3 regions of the Weizmannia agrestimuris genome follow, and region 1 is predicted to be linked to each of the others. Evidence: predicted binding sites of a transcription regulator. Region 1 holds the regulator's gene; each other region holds the start of a gene.
The links. Region 1 encodes LexA, which represses DNA repair genes until DNA is damaged. Its sites were predicted from a motif close to CGAACATATGTTCG; they were not measured.

Region 1 (6,767 bases):
CAGTTCGTCCGTTTTATCAAACATCTGTTAACATCCTTTCTTCATGGGTTACAACTCTATATTAAGGCAAGTGAAACCCATAACACAACTCTTTTACCATTTTGTATGGATTTTGTAAGAAAAAAGCAGGATGGTTTCCTTTTTAGTGCAGCTTTCTTTTTGTTTGAATTTGCTTAATTTTTTCAGGGGTAACGTCCTGGCCAGCCGGGTCAAGCACACGGACATTTTCAATCGTTTTTCTGAATGAAGAGCGGAACGCCTGCAAATACTCGCTTCGCAATTTTGACTGTTCCTTTGCTTCTTCACTTGTCAGGGCGCCGGTTTTCGCTTTTTTCGCCAATTCGTTAATCCTTGCCATTTTTTCTTTTGAAAGCATATTTTCTCTCCTTTTATCCGTAATTGATGCCATCTTACTAAAATATGGACCCGCCTGCAACGAAAGCGCACCCGTGAAACGGTTTTGATACTATTTATCATGCCCCGTTTCCTCCATATATTCCCTGTAACGCCGGTGGACGGTTGCTTTTGAAACTTGGTAGCCGAAACCGCGCATAGTCGCAGCAATTTCTTGAAAAGTCAAGCCGTTATCCCGCAGGCGGATAATTTCTTCAACCGGCACTTCCTTTCGCTCCCTGCCGTCCGGATTCCGCTTCCCTTTTAAATTTTTTTCCGGACGGTAGCCGTTTTTGACTGCACGCTCCATTCCCCTTTTAATTTTTAAGTTATGCAGCTTTCGCTGATACTCTTCAACCATGCTGACAATTTTCAGCACCATTGAATCAGATTCCGAAAGCTCCAATTCTCCGTTTTGCGCATAACAATATACTTTAATCCCTTTTTTATATAAAAAATGAAGCAATGCAATTTTTGCATTTCCTCTTCCGATCCGTGTTTCATCCTGCACCAGTACGGCGTCAATCTTTTCATTTTCAATCGTATCAAGAAGATCAAGGATGCCGGGCCTGTCCAGGTCATAGCCGCTTGCCCGGTCACAGATCACCCCGGCCACTTGAAAACCGTGGGAATCCGAAAGCTTCTCCAGCTCTTCCCGCTGCCTCGCCAAGGAAGTTTCCTGGCTTTCTTTTTCCGTGCTTACTCTGCAATATAAAACAACTTTCATTTTTTCGTCTCCCGTTGTGATTTCATCGCAAGTTCCCTATTATCATCGCTGAATTCATTTTTTTCTATTGGAATGACAATTTTTTCGCCGGCTTTGATCATGTTGCCGTCAATATCATTATGACGCTCAACCCAGCTGATAAATGCTTCCCTCGACATTTTGCCCTTTTCCGCATACTGCCCGGCGATGTTCCAAAGCGTATCGCCCTCTGTGACGCTGATTTTGATATAGTGTGGGGATGGATCCCGCAGACTTCCAATCATGAAAAATCCGAAAACAAGCGTAAGCCCTGCTAAAATCATAACATAGTTATACTTTTTCCATAATCGTGACATCTCCATCTTCCTCCCGCGAATATTCGTTCGTCCAATCACCAGTTCTATTATAAAACGAACGCCTGTTTTTCGTCAACATTTTTTCGAACTTACGTTTGTTTTATCTGCTGCAATGTGATATAATAATAGCAAATAATGGCATTCCTCCCGTAAACGTCCCCATACGCAGCGCGGGTGCCAAACAAAACTGTGACGAGGTGAATAGAATGGCAAAACTATCAAAACGGCAACAGGCGATACTTGATTTCATCAAGCATGAAGTAAAAACAAAAGGTTATCCCCCTTCCGTGCGGGAAATCGGCCAGGCAGTCGGACTTGCTTCCAGTTCAACTGTCCATGGCCATCTCGCAAGGCTTGAAAGCAAGGGGTTGATCAGGCGCGACCCTACAAAGCCGAGAGCGATTGAAATTTTGGACCATGATGAAGAAATACCGGCCCAAAATGTTGTCAATGTGCCTGTTGTCGGAAAAGTAACAGCAGGCATACCGATTACCGCTGTAGAAAATATTGAAGAGTATTTTCCGCTTCCGGAACATCTTGTCCCGTCTGACGAGTCCGTCTACATGCTGGAAATTGAAGGGGACAGCATGGTGGATGCCGGGATTTTAAACGGCGATTATGTGATTGTCCGCTCCCAGCAGACGGCAAACAACGGAGATATCGTGGTCGCTATGACAGATGAAAATGAAGCGACAGTAAAAAGATTTTTCAAGGAAAAAGACTACTTCCGGCTGCAACCTGAAAACCAGACAATGGAACCGATCATATTGAAAAACGTCACCATTCTCGGCGTTGTCATCGGGCTGTACAGGCAAATGGTGCACTGATCAAAAAGAAGCAGTTTCGGCTGCTTCTTTTTTAATAGAGCATATGCGAGTTTGATGGCAAAAATGCCTGTGACACTTGAGGATTTCTGGGCTTCCAATCTATTTTCGAAGGAAAAATCGGGGCAATTAATGGGCATTTTGTTTTTCTGGGCGTTCGACGCAAAAATGCCCGATAAACAAAAACCCCTCAAAGCCTTACGCTTCAAGGGGTTTCTTGCTTAATACATTTCGATATACTGGTCGCGTTCCCATTGGTGGACTTGTGTGCGGAACATATCCCATTCAATTTCCTTAGCTTCAAGGAAGTGTTCGAGAATGTGATCGCCAAGGGCGTCTACCATTACATCATCCGATTTTAAGTTTTCCAGCGCCTGCAGCAGTGTGCCCGGGAGGTCGACAATGCCGGCTTCTTCTCTTTCTTCTTTCGTCATGACATAGATGTTGCGGTCGACCGGTTCCGGCGCCTGCAATTTGTTCGCGATGCCGTCAAGCCCTGCTTTTAACAGGACGGCGAGCGCGAGATACGGATTGGCAGACGGGTCAACGCTGCGCACCTCAACGCGCGTGCTTAAACCGCGGGAAGCCGGAATCCGCATGAGCGGGCTGCGGTTGCGAGCGGACCAGGCAACATAACAAGGCGCTTCATAACCCGGCACAAGCCGTTTATAGGAGTTCACCGTCGGATTCGTGACAGCCGTAAAGTTCGAAGCATGCTTCATAATGCCGGCAATGAACTGGTATGCCGTATCGCTCAGCTGCAGTTCTGCATCGTTCGGGTCATAGAATGCATTTTCTTTTCCTTTAAAAAGCGAAAGATTGGTGTGCATCCCGGAACCGTTCACGCCAAACAACGGTTTCGGCATAAACGTCGCATGCAGGCCATGTTTGCGTGCAATCGTCTTGACCACCAGTTTAAAGGTCTGGATATTGTCGCATGCCCTGACTGCATCCGCATATTTAAAATCAATTTCGTGCTGGCCGGGTGCAACTTCATGGTGGGACGCTTCAATTTCAAAGCCCATTTCCTCGAGTTCCAATACGATGTCGCGCCGGCAGTTTTCGCCAAGGTCCGTCGGCGCCAGGTCAAAATAGCCGCCGTTGTCGTTCAGCTCCAGTGTCGGTTCATTTTTTTCATTCAGCTTGAAGAGGAAGAATTCCGGTTCAGGCCCAAGATTAAAACTCGTGAAGCCAAGTTCTTCCATTTCTTTCAATACCCGTTTCAAATTATTCCGCGGATCACCTTCAAACGGGGTGCCGTCCGGATTATAAATATCGCAAATCAGACGGGCGACTTTCCCTTTCTCAGCGGTCCACGGGAAAATGACCCATGTATCATAGTCCGGATACAGATACATATCCGATTCTTCAATCCGGACAAACCCTTCAATCGAAGAGCCGTCGAACATGATTTTATTGTCGAGCGCTTTTTCAAGCTGGCTGAGCGGGATTTCCACGTTTTTAATCGTCCCCAAAATATCCGTGAACTGCAAGCGGATGAATTTCACATTTTGTTCTTCGGCATTCTTCAAAATATCTTCACGTGTAAACTTAGGCATGAACAGTATTCCTCCCTTTAGGCAATAAAAAGTATATATCTAAGCTATAAAACTAGCTTTTCAACAATGTTAATGGAAAAACCGGGGCGCATCGGACAACCGCTGGCTCGGTCTTTGAAAACGGCCGGCCTGCAGCAGTTCCTGGCGAAGCCGTTTGCGGATTTCTTCATCCGTTACATGATTTTTGACGAGTACCGGCCCGGTTCCGCGGCGGTCGTTCATCAATAAGATTTTTTTGATGCCTGCAATATTGATCCCCTGATCCAGCAAATCTTTAATATCAAGAAGCCGGTCGACATCATTTAAAGAATAAAGGCGGCGATTGCCTTCCGTTCTTGCCGGTGTAATCAGCTCGTGTTCTTCATAATAGCGGATCTGCCGGGCCGATAAATCTGTTAGCTTCATAACGGTTCCGATCGGCAAAAGCGGCATCGAACGGCGGATTTCTTTTCGACCCATGTTATACGCTCCTTTTCTTTATATTTTTACTATATTCCATGTGAGTTTTTTTGTCAACAAAATGTTATATTTTCTTACATCATTTTTTATCCTCAGGAAGGCAAAACGAGTTTTTCGCGGATTTCCATCCATTCTGCCACGTCCACGCTCTTTCTAAGGGCTTCAAGGCGGGCATCGAACTGTTCGGCAATATCGAGCAAAGCTTCCGATTGCATTTTTGCAAACTCTTCCTCCAGCCATGAGCGGAACGAACCGGCAAGCTTTTCTCCTTGCACGTCAAGATACTGCTGCGCAAGCGGTTCAAACATCGCCTGCAGTTCTTCCTGCATGCCGGCTTTTCCCCCTTTTTCAAAAAAAGTGCGCGCATTTTTAAAATGGCGGAATGCCTTTTCAAACGGTTCCAAATCCGTTTCCGAAAAGGCCGCAGGAAAATCAGGCGTAGCGTGTGCGCCCGCTTCAAACGTGCTGACAGACAAATCAGGAAGCAAACGTTTCATCTCCCTGTTCCATTCCGCGCTTTGCGATGTGAATAATTTCCGGCAATGGGCTTCAAGCCTTACATTTGTCGCCCGCATCTCCTGCGCAAAATCATAGCCAACGAGTTCTGCAAGCTCTTGAAGGGCGCCCGGCAAATCTTTCGCTGCCTTCACCGTTGCCGGATTAAAAGCTTCCTTGAAAAAGTCGGCGAAGCGGTAGAAAACGCGCTGTTTTACGTAATAGAGCAGCTCCTTCTGCTCCTGCATGACGCTGTCCGTGAAAAACGCCGGCTTTGTATTTTTCAAAATGGCTTCTGCCTCTTCCCGCCGTTTCCGGAGAAGTTCCCGTTTCGCTTTCTTTGTTTCAATCGATTCATTGGCATCGCGGATCACGGCATCCACCATTGCAAGGCCGCGTTCCAGCTCGTTTTGTGCAGACTGAAGCACCATATTCAGCAAATCATGGTCGAGAAATTGGCGGAAGCCCGCTTCAAATTCGGCCATTTTCGCTTCCTCCCGCCTGCCTGAAAGCGCAAGCAGGCTTGATACACCATAAAGGCGCGGATTGCGGATGCCGAAATGGAGCAGCTGACCCCTGACATAGTCCATCACTTCTTTATATTCTTCGCCGGACGAGGCAAGATCAATCGCATTGACAATAAAAAACATCTTATCCAGTTCAAATGCTTCTTTTACCCGCCCGAGCTGGATGAGAAATTCCCTGTCTGCGCGCGCGAAGGCATGGTTGTAGTATGTGACGAAGAAAACCGCATCCGAGTCTTTAATATATTCAAATGCTACGCCGGTATGCCGGGCATTGATCGAGTCGGCTCCGGGCGTATCGACAAGCGTAATGCCAAGTCTTGTGAACGGGCAATCATAAAACAAATCAATGGATTCAACAAAACAAGACTGGGTTTCATCGGCAACAAACCGGCGGAACGCTTCCATCCCGGCATTGAAGTTCTGTCCGGCCCGCCCGTTAAAATCAGGAAAGCCTTTCGCAAAGGCACGCAAAAAAGATAAATGGACTTTTTCGTTTGCTTTGCCTGTTTCTTTTGCGTGTAAAGTTTCAATTTTTTCAAGCGCTTCCCCGAACGAACGGCAACTAAGCCCGAAAACAGCGAGCGACTTGTTTACATCTTCCAGCATCTGCGCCTCCGTTTTCAGCTTTACGGCTGCTGTTTTATGCGGATGTGCCGCATCAGGCGGGCAGATCCTGCAAATGGCCGCTGTGGTCGGATTCGGTGAAACCGGCAGTACTTTTTCGCCGGCAAGCGCGTTTGCAAAAGACGATTTTCCCGCGCTGAACGCGCCGAACAGCGCAACGGTATAGCGGCGGTTTTTCAGGCGCCTGCTTTTGGTTCTGAGCGTTTCGGTATACCGCCCGAAACCGTGCTGGTGCTTAAGCAGCGTAATCGCCTGCTCTATTTTGGCAAGCACGGTTTCAGGCGGCAATGTGCCGGCTTGTTTTTCTGCCGGGGCGAGGCTTTCTAAAGCCTTGCCGGTTTCTTCAGGCTGTTTTGCATCCTTTTCCCCGCGATACACCCGGTAATGCGCCTTTTCACTCGCCCATTCTTTCTCTATTTCAGCCAGCAGCTGTTCCGGATGTGCGGCAGGCACTTTCAGTTCAGTCCGTTTTTCGGCAAGCTGCCTTTCTATTTTTTCGAGATTCCTGTAAGCCTCTGCTAGTTCTTTTGCCTGCACGGCCTTTTTCCGAACCATTTTAAGCTGTTCATCCGTTTCCAAGGCAGCCTGTTTCAGGACGAGCGCTTTCCAATCGTTCCAAGCCTCACGGGCGGCTCGTTTGATTTCATCCGAGACATTTTCGCAATAATGGAGGATATAGTCGCCTGTCAGCCGTGCACCCTCTTTTACCTGGGCGGCGAGCATTGCTTCGCTGAAATCTGCTTTAAGCATGCCGGCCTGTTGTTCCAGCATTTGCGCGCCAGCAAGATGCAGCGGTTTTAAAGCTTCTTGCGCCAGCGGGCGGA
Region 2 (6,767 bases), on a different contig from region 1:
ATGGTCAATTTTTCTTAACAACGCTTCTCTTTTTTTGTTCAGCAGGATCTCATTCAGCAACATGTCCGTGTAAATGTGTTCCACAAATTTCTCCATCTGAATCCGGGACTTCGGGCTTTCTTTCGGCACGTCAGAGAAAGATTTTTTGTTTTCCATGTATGATCACCTTTTTCCGCTTTTTTTTATTATACAGAGCATTTCAATAAAAAGCAATGTAAAAATTGAATTTTTCTGAAACGGTAAACAAGGAAAAAAATGCATATTTTTAGAAAAACGACTAGAAATGTAGGAAATTTGTACTATAATAGAAAGTGAATTATGAGAAAAATAGAATGGGGGAATACTTTATGCAACATGGAGAATTGGACATTCATCCAAATACGATTGCGCTGATTCCTTGCCAGGAGGGAGGAGAAACAGGGACAAAAATACTGGAAGTGGATCGGGAACGATTTGTGCCAGAACTTCCCCTGAGTATCGTGAAAAAAAGCTGTCAATACTTTGGAAGCGATTACGAAGGAAGGAAAAATGCGACAAAAAGCTTGATTCATGTTCGGCACAAGCCGCCGATCCTCGTTGATCCTCATACAGCTACCATAATTTTTCCAACAAAATCGCCCAGCCAGCCGGACTGTATTTGGCTGATCTCCGGGCATATTAAAGACCACACCCCAGAAGGCAAAAAAACTGAAGTGATTTTTTCAAACAATCAATCACTCGTATTGCCAATCAGCTACGGTTCGTTTATTAACCAGTACCATAAAGCAGCTGCTTTGCAGGTTGCTTATGAAATTAATATCCGACGCTCCCGCATGCAATTTTTGAAACAACAGGGATACAGGGCGATGGAAGACAGCGGGCTGTATTGGATTTAAGCTTGGCAGGGAGGGGGCCCCTGCCTTTTCGTCCAATAAAACGAACGCCTGCCCGGGAAATAAAAATGAAACATTGCGAACGGCAAGTCCGTATACAGGGGGTAGTGCAATTTGAGGAGGTTTGGAAATGAACAACCACGATATTGATTTTAAACTGGTCGGGGATGACATGCAGTTTGTCGAAGTCGAGCTCGACCCGCAGGAGACCGTCATCGCCGAGGCCGGCAGCTTGATGATGATGGAAGACGGCATCCGGATGGAAACGATTTTTGGCGACGGATCGGGCAGCCAGGGCGGAGGCATTATGGGAAAACTGTTCTCTGCAGGAAAACGGCTGATCACCGGCGAAAGTCTTTTTATGACCGCCTTTACGAACGAAGGCCGTGATAAAAAGCATGTAGCGTTTGCAGCGCCTTATCCGGGCAAAATTGTACCGATGGATTTAAGTGAACAAGGGGGAAAAATCATTTGCCAGAAAGATGCATTTTTGGCAGCGGCAAAAGGGGTTTCAGTTGGTGTTGAATTTCAGCGGAAACTTGGAACAGGGTTTTTCGGCGGGGAAGGATTTATTATGCAGAAGCTTGAGGGAGACGGCCTTGCCTTTATTCATGCAGGCGGCACGATCCAGAAACGCGAGCTCGCACCCGGCGAAACATTAAAGGTGGATACAGGCTGCCTTGTCGCCATGTCACGGACGATCGATTATGACATTGAATTTGTCAAAGGGATCAAAACAGCCCTGTTTGGGGGAGAGGGCCTGTTCTTTGCCACTTTACGCGGGCCGGGATCGGTCTGGGTGCAGTCCCTGCCATTCAGCCGCCTGGCCAGCCGCGTATTTGCCGCAATGCCGGCAGCGGGCGGTTCGAAGGATGAAGGCAGCATGGCAAAAGGCTTGTTTAATTTGTTTAACGGGGATTAAGAGGTGTAAAAGCACTGCATTTTGCGGGACGTTTCCCGGAACAGGCAGTGCTTTTTTTTGGCATATGAAAAAATGATACGCCCGGACGGAAGCGGGGAGAGTGCCCCGACGGCGGTTGCGTGGACCGGCCGGATGGGGAGGGCATCCGGATTGGATGGGAAGGACTTTTCCGGGGGCGGGAAAAGGCAGTATTTTACTTGGAAGCGGGGCATCCCCCGGCAGAAAAAACAGGAAGCATATTTTTTTGGCAAAAAGCTTGATTCATAGAAAAATATCCGTTACAATAAAAGAACAAATGTTCCTTGTCCGGCATGTTTCCGGATATGGAGCCAACTGAGCCCATCAAAAGGAAGTGAACCAATTGTCCCTTCGATTTATTACCGGGCGCCCCGGGACAGGAAAGACAGCTTTCATCCACCGTGAAATCAGGCAGAAACTGCTTGGCGATCCGGGCGGGGCACCGCTCATTTACCTTGTTCCGGAGCAAATGACTTTTTTATCGGAAACACGGCTTGCGCATGACCCTGAACTGGGCGGGATGATCCGCGCCCAGGTGTACAGTTTTACGCGCCTTGCCTGGAAAATATTGCAGGAAGTCGGCGGGATCAGCCGTACCCATGTATCGAGCAGCGGGTTAAATATGCTCATTCGGAAAATTTTGGAAGACCAAAAAGAAGAACTGTCGGTTTTCACGCGGGCGGCGGATAAGACCGGCTTTATTGACAATGTCGAACGCATTCTGACTGAATTCAAACGATTTTGCGTTTCACCTGCACAGCTTCAGGAAAAACGTGCGTCAATCGAGGAAGCGGACGGGGAAAGAGTGCTTTCCGACAAGCTGCACGATTTGGAATGCGTATATCAGGCATATGAACAAAAGCTGGAAGGCAAATACATTGATTCGGAAGATTACTTAAGGCTGCTTGCTTCTGCCATTGAAAAATCCCGCTATCTGGACGATGCGGAAATTTATATAGACGGCTTCCATACTTTTAACCCGCAGGAATACTTGGTGATCGGGGAACTCCTGAAAAAATGTCGCCGCGTGACGGTTGCGCTCACAACGGACCGGGCTTTCCGCGGGATGCAGCCGGATGATTTATACTTGTTCCGGATGCCGGGAGAAGCCTATGCCCATATTTATGAACTGGCGCGCGCCTTTCAAATTGAAACGGAAGAAGACGTGGCGCTGTATGAACCGGTCCGTTTCCGGCATGAAAGTTTGCGCTTTTTGCAGTCCCGGTTTGAAGAACTCCCGTTTCCTTCTTTTCCGGGGGAAAGCAGCATCGAAATCTGGCAGGCGAACAACCGGCGGGCAGAAATCGAAGGCGTTGCCCGTTCCATCCGTGAAGCGGTTATGGAAGGCAGCTGCCGCTATCGTGACATTGCCCTCCTTGTTCGCAACGGGGAGGCCTATCAGGATTTAATCGAAACGGTTTTTTACGATTATGATGTGCCGTATTTTATTGACAGAAAACGGCCGATGCTGAACCATCCGCTCATTGAACTGATCCGTTCGACTTTGGAAATCATCCGCGGCAACTGGCGTTATGAACCGGTTTTCCGTGCCATCAAAACAGAATTGCTGTTTCCGCCTGGAGATACCCGTATGCTGCGTGAAAAAATGGACCGGCTTGAAAACTATTGTCTGGCTTACGGCATCCAGGGGGAACGGTGGACGAGTAGAAAAAGATGGGAATACCGGCGGATCCGCGGCCTCGAACTAGAAAACCTGCCACAAACGGATGAGGAAAGAAAAATCGAACAGGAACTGAATGAACTCAGGCTTCTCGTCACGGCGCCGATTTTGCGCCTGTCGCGGCGTTTGAAGCGCGCCCGCACTGGAAAAGCGCTTTGTGAAGCGTTGTATCTTTATCTCGAAGAATTGGAGATTCCGGAAAAACTGGAAGCGCTCCGGCTTGAAAAGGAAGAAGCGGGGGATCTTGTCGCTGCCAGGGAACACGACCAGGCATGGGATGAAGTCATGGGCGTTTTGGATCAGTATGTTGAAATCCTTGGCGATGAACCTGCTGATGTTGGGAAATTCTCTGCCATTATGGAAACCGGGCTTGAGTCATTAAAATTTTCGATCGTTCCTCCGGCTTTGGACCAGGTGCTCGTGGCGAATCTGGAGCAGTCCCGGCTGTCTGATGTCAAACTGGCGTTTATCATTGGGGTCAATGACGGGGTCATGCCGGCGAAAATTTCCGAAGATGGCGTTTTAAATGATGAAGAGCGTGAATATTTAAGACTTACCGGGCTTGAAATTATGCCCGGCAGCAAAAGGCGCCTGCTCGACGAAGAATTTATCTTTTACCGGGCATTGACGACACCTTCTGAAAAACTGGTACTATCTTTTCCGCTTGCCGATGAAGAAGGGAAAGCATTGCTGCCGTCCCCGTTCATCAACCGGATAGAGGACATGTTCCCGGCACGCGGCGGCGGATTATGGGTGAATGACCCGGCGGAACTGGAAGAGAAGCAGCAAGCTGCATACATTTCCCATCCGGCGGCTGCCATTGCTTTTGTCACTTCGCAGCTGCAGTTGAAAAAAAGAGGGTATCCGATGGCCGACTTCTGGTGGGATACGTATAACTTTTATATGGAGCACCCGGAATGGAAAAATCGGGCGGCCCATGCTTTTTCCAGTTTGTTTTACCAAAACAAAGCCCGGAAGCTCTCCGAAAAAACGAGCCGGGAACTGTACGGCGACCATATCCTTGCCAGCGTATCGAGAATGGAGCAGTTTTTCACCTGCCCGTTTTCCCATTTTTCGACATACGGGCTGAGGCTGCGGGAACGGGATGTATTTCGTCTTGATGCGCCGAATATCGGAGATCTTTTCCACGGTGCATTGAAATGGATTTCCGACACCCTGCAGCGCCAAGGCATTCCGTGGTCAGAGATCACAAAACAGCAAAGCATGGAGCTCGCAAAAGCGGCTGTGGACGATCTTGCCCCGAAATTGCAGCATCAAATCCTGCTCAGTTCAAAACGCTACCAATATATTAAAAGGAAACTGGAACAGGTTGTCGGAAGGGCTTCATATATTTTAAGCGTCCATGCGAAACGGAGCGGCTTTGAACCGGTCGCGATGGAACTCGCTTTTGGGCCGAAAAAAGAGCTCCCACCGCTTTCGTTTACATTGAAAAACGGGGCGAAAATGGAGCTGCAGGGCCGGATTGACCGCGTCGACAAGGCGGAAAGTGAAAACGGTGTGTACGTCAGGATCATCGATTACAAATCAAGTGCGCACAAGCTCGATTTGACAAATGTGTATTACGGCCTTGATTTGCAAATGCTCACCTATCTGGATCTCATTATGACGTATTCGAAACAGCTGACAGGGGAAGAAACGATTCCGGCAGGCGTTTTGTATTTCCATCTTCATGACCCGCTGATTTCGGCGGAAAAAATGTTGTCGGCTGAAGAAATTGAAGAAGAAATTTTAAAAGACTTCCGGATGCGAGGACTATTGCTGGACAGCCCGGAAGTGATCACATTGATGGACCGGTCGCTTGAATCCGGCAACAGTGCGATTGTGTCGGCAGGTTTGAAAAAGGACGGCCAATTAACGGCCCGGTCCGAAGTGGCAAGCAAAGAAGACTTTGAAGCGATCCGCAGCTATGTGCGCAATATTTACACAGAGGCTGGTAATGCGATCCTGTCCGGTACGACGGATATCGCGCCATATAAAATAAAAAAACAGGCGGCGTGCACATTCTGCCCGTTCCGTTCGGTCTGCCAGTTTGACCAGTCGATGGAAGAAAACAATTACCGCCTTATTCACCCGGAAAAACCGGAAGAAATCCTCGCCAAAATGAGAAAGGAGCGCAGAACAGATGAAAACAGCCATTCCGGATAAACCGGCGAATGCCGTCTGGACGGATGACCAATGGAAAGCCGTCATGGCAAAAGGGCAGGACATCCTTGTCGCAGCGGCTGCCGGTTCAGGAAAAACAGCCGTGCTCGTGGAAAGGATTATCCAAAAAATATTGGATGAACACGATCCGCTCGATATTGATGAACTGCTCATTGTCACCTTTACCAATGCTGCGGCTGCGGAAATGCGCCATCGCATCGGTAAAGCGATCGAGGAGGCGATCAGCAGCCGCCCGGATTCGCATCATTTACGGAAACAGCTGAGCCTGCTGAATAAAGCGCCGATTTCCACGCTGCACGCTTTCTGCCTTGAAGTGATCCGAAAATATTATTATTTGATTGACATCGACCCCGGATTCAGGATCGCTGATGATACAGAAGCCGAACTTCTGCGCGATGAAGTGCTGGATGACCTCTTTGAAACGGAGTATGCGAAAGCGGGAAATGACCTGTTTTACCGCACAGTCGATACATTCTCAAACGACCGCAGTGATGACGAGCTCCAGCATCTGATCCGGAAGCTTTACGATTTTTCCCGTTCCCACCCGGATCCGTCTGCATGGCTCGATAAAATGGTCGAGCTGTATGATGCCGGGGATGTGGAAGAGGTGGACAGCCTGCCGTTTATGGCAGCGGTGAAAGCTGATATTCACCTCCAGCTGCAGGCTGCAAAAGACATGCTGGAGGAAGCGTATGGACTCGCCTTAGAGCCGGGCGGGCCTGCGCCGAGGGCGGAAAATTATCTCAATGACATGAAGATTACAGACAGATTGCTTGCGGCAATTCACGGTCCATGGCAGGGGCTTTATGAAGAAATGAATGCATGGCAGTTTACACGCGCCAAAGCGTGCAAAGGGGATGCATATGAAGCGGAACTCGTCAAAGCAGCCGATGATTTGCGGAAATCTGCAAAGAAAACACTTGAAGATTTAAAAAAAGACTTTTTCTCAAGGAAGCCGGCATCGTTCCTGAAAGACATGCAGGAAATGCGGCCGGTGATTGCGGAACTTAGAACGCTCGTCAAAAAATTTGCAGAGGCTTATGGCGCGGTAAAAGCGGAAAAAGGGATCGTTGATTTTTCGGACTTGGAG
Region 3 (6,767 bases), on a different contig from region 1:
GAGAATGAGAGGAAATTTAAAGCCTGTTCCGCTTTGAAAGATTTTTCAAGCAGAACAGGCTTTTGTATTGCGCCGATTCGTACGACTTCGGGCTTTCGATGACAGGATAATACCGAAGCACAACAGCTGGAAACATGAGGTGGTGTGAATTTCTCGGCTGATGTTCCGTGTGGATGACAAGGGCATGCGGCCTGGATATACTATTGCTACCTTGTCTTCTTGTCTGATTTCATGCTTTATTTTTTGTGTCACTTTCCTCCGCGCTTTCCCATATACATAGGGTATAGGCAATTTTTCAGCAAATGGAAAGCGGGGTGCGGCGGCGATGAAGCAAATGTTTTCAGCGTTGAGCGTCAAGATTAAAGAAAATGCGATTGATGTGTATATGGACAGCATCGAGCCGGCTGTCCGGGATCCGGTATTTTTCAGCGTCGGCATGCCAAATGGCGGCATGATCCCGAAAAAAGAACTGCAGCGCATCATGAATGAAATCTTTGAGGCAGATCCGGCACGCCTGTATGAGTATTGCAGTGCAAAAGGGTTTGGGCCGTATGTGGATGTTATCTCTAAAACGGAAAATATTCCGGAAAGCTATATCATGGCGACAAACGGCAATACGCAGGGGGTTGACCTTGTCTGCAGAATGCTGCTGGATGAAGGGGACGGTTTTGCAATGGAAATGTATACGTATTCCATTGCCTTTTCGGCGGTGCACCAGTACCGGCTCAAGGCGGTCGGCATTCCGCTTGAACAAGACGGTTTGGATGTCGATTTTCTTGAAAAAACATTGCAAACAAGAAGATTGAAAGCGCTTTACATTATTCCAAATGCTCAAAACCCAACCGGCGTCACCACCTCTCTCGAAAAACGGAAAAAACTCATTGAACTTGCTTACCAGTATGATTTTATCATTATAGAAGATGATCCGTACCGTGATCTGCTGTTTCACGGCCGCCCTCCTTCCTTGTTCGAACTCGATTCCTTAAAAGAAAGAACCATATACCTGTACAGTTTTTCAAAAGTTATGGCGCCGGCGATGCGGACCGGCTTTATCCTCGCGCACCCGGCCTTTCTGAAAAAACTCGAACAGTTTAAGCAGGTAACAGACGCCTGCACATCGCCCATGAACCAGATGCTGGCGGGAAAACTCATTTCTTCCGGAAACTGGCCGCAGATTCTTGCAAAGCAAAAACAATTTTATGAAAAACGGAAAGACTGGACAAAACGATTTATACAGCATATGCACGAGACGGAGCAATGGGAAGGGTCTGAACCTGCCGGCGGGCTGTTTTACTGGATCGATGTCAAAAAAGGCGGTGTGGCGGAATGGATGAAAATGGCGGCACAGGACGGCGCCGTGTTTGTGCCGGGTGATGCCTTTACGCTTGAGCGCGGGCTAAACACAAAAATCCGCCTTTGTTTCGCCTACTGCAGTGATGAGGAAATGAAAAAAGGGTTTTCCCGTCTAGAAGAAAGTTTTAAAAAGTGGAAGAAAACAAGCGCTTAACGGGGGAGGATCTGCTAAAGGGATTTCCGGGCATGTAAAAGTTCCGGGATCCCGCGTTCTCCGGGCTTACCTGGCTGTTTGTCATTCGTATATTGGGATTTTTTCACGCTCTTTAAAAAGAGAGCGGCGTCTCCTTATCACCGGCGGTCTTCAATATCCGTTTATGCCGGAATGTTTCATCAGCGGTATTCAATCCCATGTATCCCTGGAATGTTTCATGAATAGGCGTTTTGGCGCCCTTTACGGTCCGGAAGGCGTTCCTCGAAGCTGCTGAGTTTCGCAAGCTCCTTACCGGTCTTCAAAAGGCAGGCGCAACGGGAGGAAGAAACCGGTGATTCGGTTTTTTACCCACTCCGCTGCTATTTGCGGGTGGTAATTCTTTTCAAACCGCCAGCCGCGCACAAACACGGTATAGGAAAGGTCGTTCCGTTTGTAAAAGCGCATCTTTTTTCTGCCGGCTTCCCGTTTGACCTGAGCGAGGCAGGATGAAATTTGCAAGAGCATTTGGTCCGTTGCAAAAAGATAAGGCTCTTTAAATTTTAACAGGCTTGCCCGGATCGCTCTCTGGTCCCGTTCCAGCGTCCTTTTGGCAAGCGGCAGGAGGATAAATGCCTCGATCAGCTTTTCTTCTTCCTCGGTTAAGATTTGCGGCATACGGATCACCTGTTTCCATTATATAAACAAACGTACGTTCCTGTCAATGCTTACTTGGTTTTAAGGGGATGGGTTGTTATAATAATGTTCACCCTATTCGCCAACGAGGCGAATGCATCCTATTACTTAAAAAGGAAAATGAAGAGATGAATGGAAAAGACGGAGATTTTGCGAAAGGCTGTCTGATTGGCATTGGCTTGTCCATTCCGGTATGGGCTTTTGTAATATGGGTTTTGTTCAGGCTGTTTTGAGCGTTTCCGTTTTCCACGGCTGCTTTTGTAAAAACAGGTTACCTTCGCTCCGGCCGGGGGCAGGTGCCGGCACGAATCTGCGGCAGGTAACAGGTTATATTGTCTTTGCTCCCGTTTGATGGAAAGCCGGTAAAAAAGCAAATGCGGGGGCTGGATCACCTTCCATCTAAGCCCTTGGTTACCGTGACAGCCATCGGGATCTATTGCCTTCGCTCCCGCCCGAATAGAGAATTTTTTATTCCGCTAAAGCAGGCAGCCTCTCCCCTTTGTTTAGCATATGCAGTTACCGGGTATTTTTACAATAGACAGGCAGTGATGCTAAGGAACATCAATCCAACCGGGAGGAGGGCACCAAATGGATTACAACAAGGACAAAAAAGGCGACTCGCCGGAACAACAGGAAAAACAGCATCATCATAAAGACATAGAGCCGGAAAGATCTCCGGTAAAACCGCAGGAAAAGCAAAAATAAAAATTGAAAAGGGCAGGCTCCGGACAACGGGGCCTGCCTGTCTTTATTGTTCCATATTGGTCACCATGTTGTGGACCTTGTCGCGTTCTGCCTGGCTAACATTAAGATAGTAAATGCCGTCAATGGTTGTACTGTTGCCTTTAACTTCATAGTCTGTCGTATTTTGGCGGCAGTCGCGGTAGTTCATCGCAATGTTTTTCATATCATCAAGTGTCAGGTTTGTTTTGACATTGTTCTGGATCGCAGCCAGGATTTCCTGATAACGGGAGAAAGACTGGATGGTCGCCGCTTTGTTAATGACGGCCATAATGACGTCACGCTGGCGCTGGTTACGGCCAAAGTCACCTTGAGGATCAAGGTGGCGCATTCTTACATAACCGAGCGCTTTTTTGCCGGTATCCAATGTAATGTTCCCTTTGGCATAATAGTAGCCTTTTTTATAATACCCTTCGTCATGCCAGCTGATTTTATTGTAGACGGTTACGCCGCCGACAGCATCTACAAGGTCAGCCAATCCTTCCATATTCAAGCGTATGTACTGGTCAAGGTTTAAATTAGCAAATTTGTTTACCGTATCCAGTGCCATTTTTGGCCCGCCGTAAGCATAAGCCGCATTTATCTTATTCAATGTTCCCTTGCCCACGATTTCTGTCCTCGTGTCACGCGGAATGGAGATCATCTGCATGGCTTTCTTTTGCGGGTTCAGTGTAAGAATAATGAGCGTATCGGATCTTCCTACATCTCCGGCCCGCTCATCCACGCCGAGTAAAAGAATGGAAATTGGTTTTTCACTTTTGATTTTTTCAGTGTTTTTCTCGGATGGTTTCACGGATTTGCTGTCATACATTTTATCTGCGGCATTTTGGACAGAATGGTAGACGTAATAGGCGAACCCTCCGCCCCCGATCACGATGATCGCTAAGAGAATCCCGAGTGTGATGAATATCTTCTTCTTCATTTTTTCGACCCTTTTCTTTGAATTTTTTATTTAATCTAATCGCTATCATATCATGGTTTTTCCAAATTGTTAACGGGGATTTTTCGTTTATGCAATGGTCCGGCTTTTCTCTTGTAATTTATTAGAAAAAGAAGAGGATGTGTGCGTGAAATGTGGCGAAAATGGCTGCAAGAAAAATGGTTTGGGTTGAGGCACGTGACAGGACGAGGAAGTGGAAGCAATGGAACACATGAAAATGCCAGGCCCGGGCGAAGCAGAATAGATGTCTGTTTTGAGTGCAGGCACATGAGAAGGGACTGGACGAAGGAAAAAAGGAGCACGCGGCCAAATGCGCCGATTTTTTTCACCTTTTGCCTGCGGGCTTCCGTTTCCCAAGTTTGCATGCATTTTTTCGCACTCTGTTTTACACGGGTGCTTCTGTATTGCTTAAGGCTTTCAATTTCGGTATGATAATGGCACGATATGAGACAGATTTGACCAGAGGGGGGCGCTTGTGGGAGAGCTTTTGAGAAATCGGTTTGTCCGGATGGTATTTGTATCCGCGTTGTTTTTGCAGGTGGGCATTTGGGTGCGGAATTTTGCCGTCCTGTTGTTTGTGACAGAAAAAACAAACGGCGACCCGTTTGCCGTTTCCATGATTTCAGTGGCGGAGTTCCTGCCCATTTTCATTTTTAGCTTTATCGGCGGGACATTTGCGGACCGCTGGCAGCCGAAGAAAACAATGGTTTGGTGTGATTTGCTGAGTGCCGTGTCCATTTTTGGCGTCATCGGCGCGCTTGTTTTTGGCTCGTGGCAGTCCGTCTTTTTTGCAACACTGATTTCCTCGATTTTGTCGCAGTTTTCGCAACCGTCCGGGATGAAACTGTTTAAAATGCATCTTGAGGAACGCCTGATCCAGCAGGCAATGGCCGTTTACCAGACCATTTTTGCTGTTTTCATGATTCTTGGCCCGGTGGTCGGCACGTTTGCCTATGAAAGGTTTGGAATCGATTATTCTATTTTGATAACCGGTCTCGCTTTCCTGTTTTCCGCCGCGAGTTTGTCATTTATCCCGAAAGACCAGGCCATGAAAAAGAAGGAAAAAGTGTCGAATATTTTCCAGGAAATGAAGAGCGGGATTCGCTATGTTTTGTCTAAAAAGGAATTGCGGCTGCTGGGACTTGGTTTTCTGGCGGCAGGGCTTGGCGTCGGTTTTATCCAACCGATGAATATTTTTCTCGTAACGGACCGTCTCGGCCTGCCGAAAGAGAACCTGCAATGGCTTGTGATGGTGAATGGCATTGGGATGATTACAGGCGGGGCTTTTTCCATGGCCTTTTCAAAATCTGCTTCACCGCAAAAAATGCTGTTCACCGGTATGCTTGCAAATGCCATTGGGCTTGCGGTAATCGGTGCTTCGACTTCGCTTTGGTTGACACTCGCCGCCGAACTCGTTTCGGGCTTTTTCATGCCGAGCATCCAGATCGGCATTAACACCCTGATCCTGCAAAATACGGAATCCGATTTTATTGGCAGGGTGAACGGCATTTTGAGCCCGCTTTTCACTGGCTCCATGGTGGTGACCATGAGCCTTGCGGGGGCATTGAAGGAATGGTTTTCGATCACGGCTGTTTTCGAACTTGCTGCGTTGTTTTTCATTATCGGGCTGTGCTTTGTTTTTCCAATGTTGAAAACAGGCGTGCCGGGGAATGCAGAATCGAAGGGAGAATAGCGGCAGCAGTGCCCGTTTGCTGCCCGCTGCCGTTAACCGGAAAAATTTGATGCAAATAGGAATGAGCGGCGTGCCCGCGGCCATTCGCTGAAAAAGTCAGTGATCAAACAGCAGTGACAAGTGTCTCGAACGCCAGCGAAAAAAATTCGGAGGGGCCCGATCTGTTCGCGTACAAATTAGCCAATCAAAAGGCAATGAGCTGTTTTCTCATTGCCTTTATTTTTTACCGCCCCATACAATGGCCTGGCACATTAGGTTAAAGCGATATGCCGTTCATTCATCCTCTGAAAATCACCATGTTGATCGTATGTTGTTTATCATTACCCGCTTGGCGCAGCGGGGGCAGCAACGGAATAAGAATCTTGATTTTAAGGGATGATAAAGCATTTCATTTTCATGCTTATGGTAAAATGAATATAATTGGGAGCGCTTTAACGGAGGGGATTAGAATGAAAACATACCATATCGCGGCGATCCCGGGCGACGGGATTGGAAAAGAAGTGGTGCCGGCTGCCATCCGTGTGCTGCATGCGGCAGCGGAACGGCATGGCGGAATCCGGTTCGAATTCACGGCGTTCCCGTGGAGCTGTGATTATTATCTTGATCAGGGAAAAATGATGCCGGATAACGGGCTTGAGATTTTAAAAGATTATGAGGCTATTTTTCTCGGGGCAGTCGGCAATCCAAGGCTTGTGCCGGATCATGTGTCGCTTTGGGGCCTTTTGCTGAAAATCCGGCGCGGCTTCGAACAGGTGCTGAATATCCGGCCTGCAAAGTATTTCAAAGGGCTGCAGTCCCCGTTAAGGGACCCGAAAGATTTTGATTTCATTGTCGTGCGTGAAAACAGTGAAGGGGAGTACAGCGAGGTTGGCGGCAGAATTCATCGCGGTGAAGACGAAATTGCGATCCAGAATGCAATTTTTACAAGAAAAGGAACAGAGCGGGCGATGCGATATGCGTTTGAACTGGCGCAAAAACGCGGCCGACGCCTGACCAGTGCAACGAAATCAAACGGCATTTTCCACACAATGCCTTTTTGGGACGAGGTGTTCAGCCAGGTAAAGGCTGGCTATCCGGATGTGGCTGTAAACAGCATGCATATTGATGCGCTGTCTGCTTTTCTGGTGATGAAGCCGGAGACTTTTGATGTCATTGTTGCGAGCAATTTATTCGGGGATATTTTAACAGATATTGGCGGCGCGATTATGGGCAGT

Region 2: a site for LexA is predicted at 2,083-2,096, ahead of addB (helicase-exonuclease AddAB subunit AddB). Genes of this name have one in related genera too.
Region 3: a site for LexA is predicted at 2,189-2,202, ahead of NFR98_RS03010 (YhjD family protein). Genes of this name have one in related genera too.

The regions. Positions count from the first base shown of each region.
Region 1 covers NZ_CALPDC010000002.1:179,837-186,603, reverse strand. Annotated here, with positions in the region: gene tkt (transketolase) at 1-24, opposite strand, end outside; gene NFR98_RS02295 (DUF896 domain-containing protein) at 143-376, opposite strand; gene NFR98_RS02290 (YneB family resolvase-like protein) at 467-1,120, opposite strand; gene yneA (cell division suppressor protein YneA) at 1,117-1,455, opposite strand; gene lexA (transcriptional repressor LexA) at 1,662-2,282, shown strand; gene glnA (type I glutamate--ammonia ligase) at 2,501-3,838, opposite strand; gene NFR98_RS02270 (MerR family transcriptional regulator) at 3,908-4,297, opposite strand; gene NFR98_RS02265 (dynamin family protein) at 4,390-6,767, opposite strand, start outside.
Region 2 covers NZ_CALPDC010000005.1:43,398-50,164, reverse strand. Annotated here, with positions in the region: gene NFR98_RS04200 (IDEAL domain-containing protein) at 1-156, opposite strand, end outside; gene NFR98_RS04195 (competence protein ComK) at 348-875, shown strand; gene NFR98_RS04190 (TIGR00266 family protein) at 1,003-1,794, shown strand; gene addB (helicase-exonuclease AddAB subunit AddB) at 2,156-5,659, shown strand; gene addA (helicase-exonuclease AddAB subunit AddA) at 5,637-6,767, shown strand, end outside.
Region 3 covers NZ_CALPDC010000003.1:92,206-98,972, reverse strand. Annotated here, with positions in the region: gene NFR98_RS03015 (aminotransferase-like domain-containing protein) at 326-1,507, shown strand; gene NFR98_RS03010 (YhjD family protein) at 1,796-2,161, opposite strand; gene NFR98_RS03005 (LCP family glycopolymer transferase) at 2,928-3,842, opposite strand; gene NFR98_RS03000 (MFS transporter) at 4,336-5,553, shown strand; gene NFR98_RS02995 (tartrate dehydrogenase) at 6,003-6,767, shown strand, end outside.